One region of the Paenibacillus amylolyticus genome, then DNA from elsewhere that is predicted to be linked to it. Evidence: riboswitches for the same ligand, from Rfam matches in the RefSeq annotation. Region 1 holds a riboswitch; the other holds the start of a gene.
The links. Region 1 has a riboswitch for ZMP and ZTP ahead of V6668_RS27595 (TIGR01440 family protein). Riboswitches for the same ligand answer to the same signal wherever they lie in the genome.

Region 2: linked by a shared signal. The riboswitch ahead of V6668_RS08530 (DJ-1/PfpI family protein) and the one ahead of V6668_RS27595 (TIGR01440 family protein) in region 1 are both predicted to bind ZMP and ZTP.

Annotation. Positions count from the first base shown of each region.
Region 1 is NZ_CP145892.1:6,251,516-6,256,280, forward strand. It holds gene glyA (serine hydroxymethyltransferase) at 61-1,308, opposite strand; gene V6668_RS27595 (TIGR01440 family protein) at 1,527-2,120, opposite strand; ZMP/ZTP riboswitch at 2,262-2,343, opposite strand; gene V6668_RS27600 (low molecular weight protein arginine phosphatase) at 2,440-3,012, opposite strand; gene V6668_RS27605 (manganese efflux pump MntP family protein) at 3,071-3,631, opposite strand; gene V6668_RS27610 (L-threonylcarbamoyladenylate synthase) at 3,808-4,765, opposite strand, start outside.
Region 2 is NZ_CP145892.1:1,867,269-1,872,033, reverse strand. It holds gene V6668_RS08540 (VOC family protein) at 1-276, opposite strand, end outside; gene V6668_RS08535 (GNAT family N-acetyltransferase) at 452-925, opposite strand; gene V6668_RS08530 (DJ-1/PfpI family protein) at 930-1,538, opposite strand; ZMP/ZTP riboswitch at 1,599-1,680, opposite strand; gene V6668_RS08525 (GNAT family N-acetyltransferase) at 1,731-2,246, opposite strand; gene V6668_RS08520 (YfiT family bacillithiol transferase) at 2,280-2,804, opposite strand; gene V6668_RS08515 (GNAT family N-acetyltransferase) at 2,852-3,391, opposite strand; gene V6668_RS08510 (hypothetical protein) at 3,400-3,939, opposite strand; gene V6668_RS08505 (hypothetical protein) at 3,961-4,401, opposite strand; gene V6668_RS08500 (class I SAM-dependent methyltransferase) at 4,408-4,765, opposite strand, start outside.

The DNA of each region.
Region 1 (4,765 bases):
TCGTTTTTTTGTATCCCATTTTAAGAACATCTCAAATACAAACAGCATGAGCAAAGTTTTTTAGTATTTAAGATCTGTATAGAGCGGGAATTGGTCTGTCAGTGCAGTCACTTCTGCACGGGCTTCATCCAGCTTCGCTGTATCTTTTGGATTTTTCAGCGTTTTAGCAATGATCTTACCGATCGCTACCATCGCTTCTTCGTTCATGCCACGGGAAGTTGCAGCAGGTGTACCAATTCGAATACCACTCGTTACAAACGGGCTTGTAGGGTCGAATGGAATTGCATTTTTGTTCACGGTAATACCGATGGAATCAAGCACATGCTCAGCTTCCTTACCTGTGATGTTCACACTGCGTGTGTCGATCAGCATCAAGTGGTTATCTGTACCACCAGATACGATGTTCAATCCTTCAGCGATCAGTGTTTCAGCCAGAACCTGTGCGTTTTTCACGACATTCTCAGCATACGTTTTGAACGATGGTTGCAAAGCTTCACCGAATGCTACCGCTTTGGAAGCGATCACGTGCATCAAAGGTCCACCTTGGGAACCTGGGAATACGGCTTTATCAATCGCTGCTGCCCACGCTTTGCGGCACAGAATCATACCACCACGAGGTCCACGCAGCGTTTTGTGTGTAGTTGTTGTTACGAAATGCGCATGTGGAACCGGGTTTGGATGCAAACCAGCAGCAACCAGTCCTGCGATGTGAGCCATGTCCACCATGAACAAAGCGCCTACATCATTGGCGATGGAAGCCAGCTTTTCAAAATCAATGGTACGCGGATATGCACTTGCACCTGCAACGATCAGACGAGGACGGTGTTTGAAAGCCGCTTTGCGTACTTCATCATAATCAATCAGGAATGTATCTTCCTGTACGCCGTATGCTACAAAGTTGTACAGCAAACCAGATGCGTTAACCGGGCTACCGTGTGTGAGGTGTCCACCATGGGCAAGGTTCATACCAAGTACAGTATCACCAGGTTTCAACGCTGCAAGATAAACTGCCATGTTCGCTTGTGCACCGGAGTGAGGTTGAACATTCACGTGTTCTGCTCCGAACAATTCTTTTGCACGATCACGCGCGATGTCTTCAACGATGTCCACATGCTCACAACCGCCATAGTAACGTTTACCTGGATATCCTTCAGCGTACTTGTTGGTCAGAACAGATCCCATTGCTTCGATTACTGCTTCACTTACGATGTTCTCGGATGCGATCAGTTCGATGTTGTTCTGTTGACGTTTCAGTTCAAGATTCATCGCTTCCAGTACTGCCGGGTCATTCTTGCGCAATTGTTCCATGATTAAATTCCTCCCAGTTATAAGTGAAGTTATAAAGTGAAACTAATGTTTACACGAAAACGGCGAGTGCAACACCAATCTGAAGAAACGAAGTGGTCGCCTTTATCACCGGATTTCCCCTTTAAATAGGGAATAAAAAAATCTGGGGATAACAGCGATCGGAAGATGGTGATGCAATCAAAGTCAGAAGTGTAACCCAATTAGTCTCGCTTTATATGTTAGTCACAAAATGTCGAATCTGGTTGTTCTTCCATACGATACACCGCGCGTTCGCCGCCAATCAACTTCGGACGGGTCAACGCTGTGGTTACACGAGCATCTCCAACATAGCGGAGCGCTGTACGATAGGGTACAGCTACATGCCGGAGATGCATCCCAATCATCGTCTCCCCAATGTCCAGTCCCGCATGGGCCTGCACATGTTCAGCCAGGCATGGATCGGTCAGCGAACGATATGCTGCGGATGCCATTGAACCTCCGGCCTTGGGCACGGGTACTGCACCAACCTCGGTCAATCCAAGTCGAGTAAGCACAGAACGTTCCATTACCAGCGCACGGTTCAGATGCTCACAACATTGGAATACCGTGTCAAAACCGAACTCTTCCTGCACCTCGCGTATACCCGCAAGAAGCTGCTGCGCCACTTCAATGGCACCACTCGTACCAATCCGAGCGCCTGCGACTTCACTTGTGCTTGTACCGATCACAACGATCTGTCCAGGCCCAAGCTGTCCGGCAAGCGCCAGTTCATGCAGAATAGACGCGGTCTGTTCCTGCAATCCGGGTTGTTCCGAATCTAATTCTATAGTCATCCTATCATCGCCTCCCGATAAAATCATGCCCGCTGTCTCTTGGTTGTCCTTCGTATTCTTGCACGGCATCTCAGGTACTATTATAGCGAATAATCAGATGAAAGACGAAAAAAAGAGCAGTCTGCGGGTAACGCAGAATTGCTCTTTTGCCCAGGCGACCGGCCGTTTGTTCCGGTGCTCCATCGTGGTTATGCCCACTTCGTCGCCAGTTACACCGGATCCCTGTTTTCCCCTTCATCATAAAACAACCCGCGGCTAAAATCAACGGTTAATTTACATCACGTGTCCTATTTGTATAACCTGCCTCGCAGGATCAGATTTATCCCAGCTTATCCAAAAGCCGGTCCAATGCCGTCCGAATCTCAGCTGCAGCTATATTGTAATCATCACGACTTCCCCCAAAAGGATCGGAGATGTCGAAACTTGGAATTCGTTGTCTGATCTCAATGGCTCGCTCACGCTCCGATGCCAGGATTTCTTGCCCAAGGGCACGTTTCATCTCAAGCGTTGCAAACAGGCTGTCCAACTCCTGAACATCACTTAATACCTGTTCATCATCCTCCACATATTCTTTCAATGTATACGTTTTGTGGACTGAATCGGGAAAAACCTGCATGACATGTTGCTTATGACTCCGTGTTAATGTAAGAACCAGATCGGCCCAACCTACCAGGTTAGAGCTAAGCTGTGTGGAATGAGGTGGACCTTCAACGTTATGATCTCTCAAAACTGCTTCAGCATGTCGGGAGATCGGCATACCCGACGTTGCTGCCACGCCTGCGGAGCGAACCTCTACCTGAATGCCGCGCTCCGATGCCAGTTTTCGCAAAAGCCCCTCTGCCATGGGGCTGCGGCACGTATTTCCTGTACATACGAATAAAATATGTTTCATTGTGTTAGCCTCCCCATTTTACATATGATGCGAATGATATGATATCTCAAGTTTTATTCTAAAATATAAACAAAAGTCCAAACGCAAGCAAGATTGCGCCACCAATTGCTTCGCCGTAATCCCCGAGATTCTGGCTCACCCGACGGCCTAATAGCAGACCCATAACCGACATCACCCCGCCACACACACCGAAAGCAAGTACAGTTAAGATCAGATCACTGCTGAACATCCCTAAGGATACGCCAACGGAGAATGAATCCACACTTACGCTGAGGGAGAACAAAACAACGCCGAGCAGGGAACGGTGGTCCACCAGCTTTGTATCGCCTTCACGGAATGCATTCAGAATCATATGAGCACCCAGCAAAACAAGCAATCCACCTGCCGCATACGTCGTAATGTCACCGAGCAGGGAGCTGACGTATTTGCCCATATACATGCCGATGAGGGGCATGATGATATGAAATAGAGCCGTTACAATACTGATTCGCAATACATCCCGCAGCCGAATGCCCTTCATGCCAATTCCGATCCCGAGTGAGAACGCATCGAGGCCAAGCGCAATAGCCATGATCAAAATGGTTACCAACTGCCCCACATGGGCAGACACATCCCACATCCCCATACCCCCAAGTCACGTAAAGGTTCTTGTACACGATATGCGGACAAGGACCTAAACATGACCGATGAAAGGCAAACGGGGACGGATCTCTGGTCAGATGCCGGCTTTATAGAATCTTGATTTTGTTTTGGAAAAAGAGTGAGCAGCTCTCCTGACTGTATGATCAGGAGAGGTTATGAGGGTTGCTGGTTGCCAACTTGTATGAGTTGGTTCCCCGCAGCCTTGAGCATCCGATTCATGACGGCTGCTCCCAGCCCTTCGCGTGAGCAGGCTTCAGCCACAATATATGTGGCGCCTTGCTCATCGCAACTGCGCAGCGCGGCGTATAGCCGGCGCGCTGCTTCTTCCAGCTCGCTGGCGTCACCCAGCGAGAACACGGCATCGGCGCGGTACTGCTCCGCGTGCTCGGCGAACGCCAGCACAGCGGTGCGCTCTCCGCGCTGCGCCGCCTCTGCGAGGGCGGCGCTGATCCAGGCCGCCACCGCTGCGGGCGGCCCCTCTACCACGCACAGCGCCCCTGCGGGTGCGTAGTGCGTGTACTTCATGCCCGGCGAGCGCGGCGCCGGGCTGCCCACGCCATCGGCCCCCTCCGCGAGTAGCGCGGGGTCCGTGGCGACACGGGCGGCAACGGCGGACAGTTGTTCCGCCGTAATGCCGCCAGGGCGCAGGATGGTGACGGTACCGTCGTCACCGACCTGCACAACCGTGGACTCGACGCCCACCCCGGTGGGGCCGCCGTCCACAATGCCGCCGATGCGGCCATCCAGATCCTCGCGTACATGAGACGCGAGTGTCGGGCTTGGCCGCCCGGAGCGGTTGGCGCTTGGCGCAGCCACAGGGCATGCCGCCGCCGCGATCAACTGCAAGGCCACCGGATGGTCCGGCATGCGCACGGCCACCGTGTCCAGACCGGCGGTGACACGCGGGGATACCGCACCCGGCCTAACCGGCAGCACCAGCGTCAGTGGTCCTGGCCAGAAGGCCGCCATCAGCGCTTCCGCCGTTTCATTCACTTCCGTGACCAGCGTATCCAACTGGTCACGGTGCGCGATATGCACAATCAGTGGATTGTCGGAAGGTCGGCCTTTAGCGACAAATACAGCCTCCACGGCTGCTGTGCTACGCGCATCA
Region 2 (4,765 bases), 2.5 Mb from region 1:
AGCCAAGTCGGCATATAACTGATCCAGATTTTCGGTGAAGAACATTAACGAAGGTGTGCCCAGATTTACACCCGCCGACATCCGCTCCACAAACTCCTTGTCATGAAGAATAATGCTCGTCTGCGAATTTGGGGTAGGCGCAATCTCAATCCATCTCATACCCTCGTCAAGGTTTACTTCATCCACAATGTGGAATCCCGCAACTTCCGTCCAAAATGCCAGTGATTCATCCTGATTGTTGACATACAACATAATCTGGCCGACTTTGCTAAACATGCATCATCCACTCCTCTGATCATCTAATCTCTTAACATCCTGCTTATCATTCCTCAAATTCCAATAGAGTATAACATGCAAGACAGCTTTTTTATCATCTTTCTTTGCAAGTCCATGCAGCTTAAACTGAAGTACACTTTTATGCTTCCACTACAATTAGTTTTTTGAAGTTCCCTTATAATGTTTTAACAAGTGAAAGTCTATGAAACCCCGAGGTATAATAATTCATATCAACACCTTCTTTTTGAAAATTCATTCGTTCATAAAATACGAGCGCTGCTTCATTTTCTTCATGATCAAGTGTGTAAAGCATGACATCACTACTGCCGAATTCAGCTATTTTTATACATATTTTTGTAATTAGTCCACGTGCTACTCCCTGTCGAAGGTGTGATTTGCATGTAACAACGCCAACGATTTCATATCGGTTAACAGTAGGATGAAAGATATAACCAGCATGACCTATGACAACATCTGCTTCGTCAACCATGACATAATAAGCACTGATACGTTCATCCGTCATTTTTAAAAATATATCCCAGCGCGCAGGATACTGATCGCGTATAAACGAAGGGAATTGAAAATCATGATCCGTCATCATTTTCAGCACTGCTGGCTGATCAATCGCTTGAAAAAGGCGAATAGTCATCTTTTTATCCCCTACCCTTAGTGTGCATGTAGACATCTTTTAAGTTACCAGCTTCATAATATGGATACTCTAGTTTTTGTTGAACTTGAAGGACGATCTCCGTAGACGTTAACATTTCGACCAAGTATAGTCCCAGGTCAATGGAAGCCGTAACCCCCGCACCCGTTACCGTATTACCATCACGCACTACACGCGCTGAGATTACTTCTGCACAATAAGGATTCAATAAATCATAAGCAGATGAGTTGGTAGTAGCCCTTTTTCCATTCAGGAAACCTGCTGCCCCCAACAGTAAAGCCCCGGTACAAATAGATATTTTATATGTGACATTTTCTGCCGTTCGGACCCATCGCATAAAATCCTCATCAAATCGAAGCGTTCTAGTTGATAATCCACCAGGAAAAAATACTAGGTCAAAATCCCCTAGATGAGGTAATACTGCATCGGATTTCATTTTCAGCCCACGGTCATCCGAAATTTCCTCCTTATCTGCGCAGAATGTCCATGATACGTTTTCCTTTGCTTTCAGAATCGCTAGCCAAGTCACAGCTTCATAAAATCCAGCTAAATCCATGCTTGTCATTCCATCAAATAAAACAAACGCCATTTTCATTGCCGCCACCAGTCCTTTCGTTCCCTGAATAATAAATAAAGTGTTTGATCAAAAGATCAAACACTTTGCCCAGGCGTACGGCATATAATATATGTGCTCCCTCGTGGTTCACTCCACGTTTACGCCAGTCACACATAACAGATATTTACAACTAATATACATGACATCTTTCATATTGTATATATTATGAAATTATTGCGTGGCTTTTAACTTCTTCGTAAGATAAAGTACAACATCGTCGTCCATAATCGTTTCTTCACCCGGCTGAATGTAATGATCATGTTTGTGTACACCGTGACCGTCTGGTATGTACCCGCGATGGGCATATAGAACTTGCGCTTTGCCATAATCGGAAAACACACCTACACCAATGCCTGCTACATCCGTTCGTTCCAGAATAACTTCCTCTGCTCGGTCCATCAACCGTGAACCAATACCTTGGCGCTGGAACTTCATTAGTACATTAAAATCGTTAATTTCGGGAATGCCTTGTTCCCTGAAAGACGGGTAGCTGGAATTCCACAATACATTCACGTATCCGGCAAATTCTCCATTCAACTCGGCTACCAAGGTTACGCGTTCCCCATTCTGTTGTTCAGCCAAGTAATGAAGATACTGCTCAGGGGATCTCCCCCAACCCTGCTCCTGAAACGCCTTTGATATGATTACAGGATCGTTCTCATTTAATAGTCTGATATGTACACTCATTGATGAATCCTCCTTAAAAGATATTTCTAATAGCTATATTCCCAATCTATCCCGAAGCGATGTGATGTGAGCAACATGGTGTTTGCCGTGCCAAGCATACATGCCCAGATTGTAATCCAGTCTTGTCGTTTCTTCCGATGAGGGATGATAAAATTGTTTGGCATAATCTGCATCTGTCAGCGCGTTTAACAGAAACACCCAACGACGATGGAGGGCATCCAGAATCTGAAGCGAGAATTCGACATCCAGGTCTCTTGAATCACTCAGTTCAGCCCAGCGCTCTTCATAATAAGGCCGAATCGTTGGTGTATCCTCTGTCAGCGCCAACTTGAAACGAATCATACTGTTCATATGGCTGTCTGCCATGTGGTGAATAACCTGTTTGAGCATCCATCCACCTTCTCGATACGGTAGACTTAATTGCTCTTCACTCAATCCCTTTACCGCTTCTCGTGCGCGTTCAGGCAACTCAGCAATGTCCTGAATCCACTTCTCCCGTTGTGCCAAAGTAACTTCACCCGTGTATACAAATGGTCCTATCGGAAATCTTTCATCCATCCATTATTCCTCCTTGTTTACATGATTTAGTTAACTTTAAGCAGGATCTACAGGGCATATTCCATAAGCCAACAGTCTCGCATCTGTCCTTCGTGCTGCTCATGTTTCTCCAACAGCTTAATCTTTTGGAAATCACATTTCTCGTAACAGGATATCGCTCTTAAGTTCCAGGATTGAGGGTCCATAACCACTTTACGGGCTTGTTTTTCATTAATCAGATAAGCCAGCATGGATTGCATCAACTGTGTACCAATGCCTTTATTCCAGTATTCTACCTCACCAATAAACTGATCCGTTCCATAGATGATCTCATCCGTGTCTCCATAACCATACTCCGTTCGTTCTTCTTCCTCAAGCTCATAGAACTGAATGTATCCAATCGGATGTCCTCCATACTCAACGATACAACGAGTAGCATCATCTTTTTGATTGTAAAAATGCTCTCTCACCTGTTCCAGATCATGCGGCCGATCACGCCCTTCATAGTATTGAAGAACTTCCGGGTCTGACAGCCACTTCACCAGATGTTGTTCATCTTCTGAGTCCAAGAAACGTACAGTGATTTCATTCGATTCATATACATTCATCATTCTGATTACTCCTTATTGATCTCCAGATTCTCACTCGTAACCCAACTCAGATCCTTCCCTAACAAATGCTCGTTGTGAACATAATACACCACGGGATTCTCAAGCGGCTGAGTCGTTCCATCCAAAGATCTGAGCGTTAACCGCAACTTGTAGCTCCCTATCTCATCAGGTATCGCAAATCCTATCAGATTATCAGCTGATTTCATGGTCATCCCCTGCGCCTTCAGATACTTTTCCAGAATGACTTGATCAAGATAGGAGCTGCCAACAGACGAAGGCATGTACCACGCATCATCTTGTTCTTCAGTGAATGTGACCCCTTCCCATCCAGGGACAACGGGATACACCATATGTTGATCCTTGTCTTCTCTTTTTCGCGTTATCTCTAACTCTACCTCAACTACATCCGTATCAATCTGCCTGATTGTGCCTGCCATCACAACATCCTGGGCACTCACACTTGGAATAACATAGCTGTATATGAGCAGAGTCACCAAGAGAATTATCGTTACTCCCGTAATCCAAAATATTGTACTTTTACGCATCTGTCTGATCCTCCCGTCTAATTAATCATACTTCTGGAGTAGCTCCTTCTCTGTTAAAGATTGAGTTAACCTATCCAACTCAGGGGATGCCGTCCAATCACTGGATGTATTCAATCCATGCTTGATGGTATGTATCGCGCTATGTGCAGACATGTATATATTATGGTGGATTCCAGGTTGGACAATGATGTGCTCTCCTGCACGCATCACTCGAATCGAAAACATCTGATCGTCTCCATAACTGGCATACGCAATCCATCCGGTTTGCACCACATAAAACTCCGTTAGATTGATATGTACATGACTGTTTTGCCATGCTCCGTGGGAAGAGGCAACGGTTCTGCAATAATAACTGCCGTCTTCTGTTATCATTTTATATTTTTGTTCCCCGTTCGCCATCTGCTCGAAGCTGGTTTTGACACCCATTTCACCATATTTCTGTTCTGAAAATTCTGTGTTCAATCCGCTTCAGCTCCTTATGGCCTGCCAAATATACTTGCATTCTCTTACAGCAATTCTACCATCAACCTGGTTCTCCTTCAGCTTGACTTCCAGCTGTTCCCGGTACTCAGGCTGTGTATAATCCGGGTTTCCGGGGATATCGGAGAGAAAAATGGCAAACTCTTTTTCATCCGAGAAAATCATAAGTGCCTCGTTATATTCCTCAATCTTGATCACCTTAAATGCATTTCTTTCCAAACGCTCACGTACCTTTGTTATATCCGTATGAATACCAATCATAACTCCACCCTTTTGTAGCAATCTCCCATGCTCAATAATGGAAGTTGGACCTCTGCGATCATAGATCAAACCAAATTGCTTATCT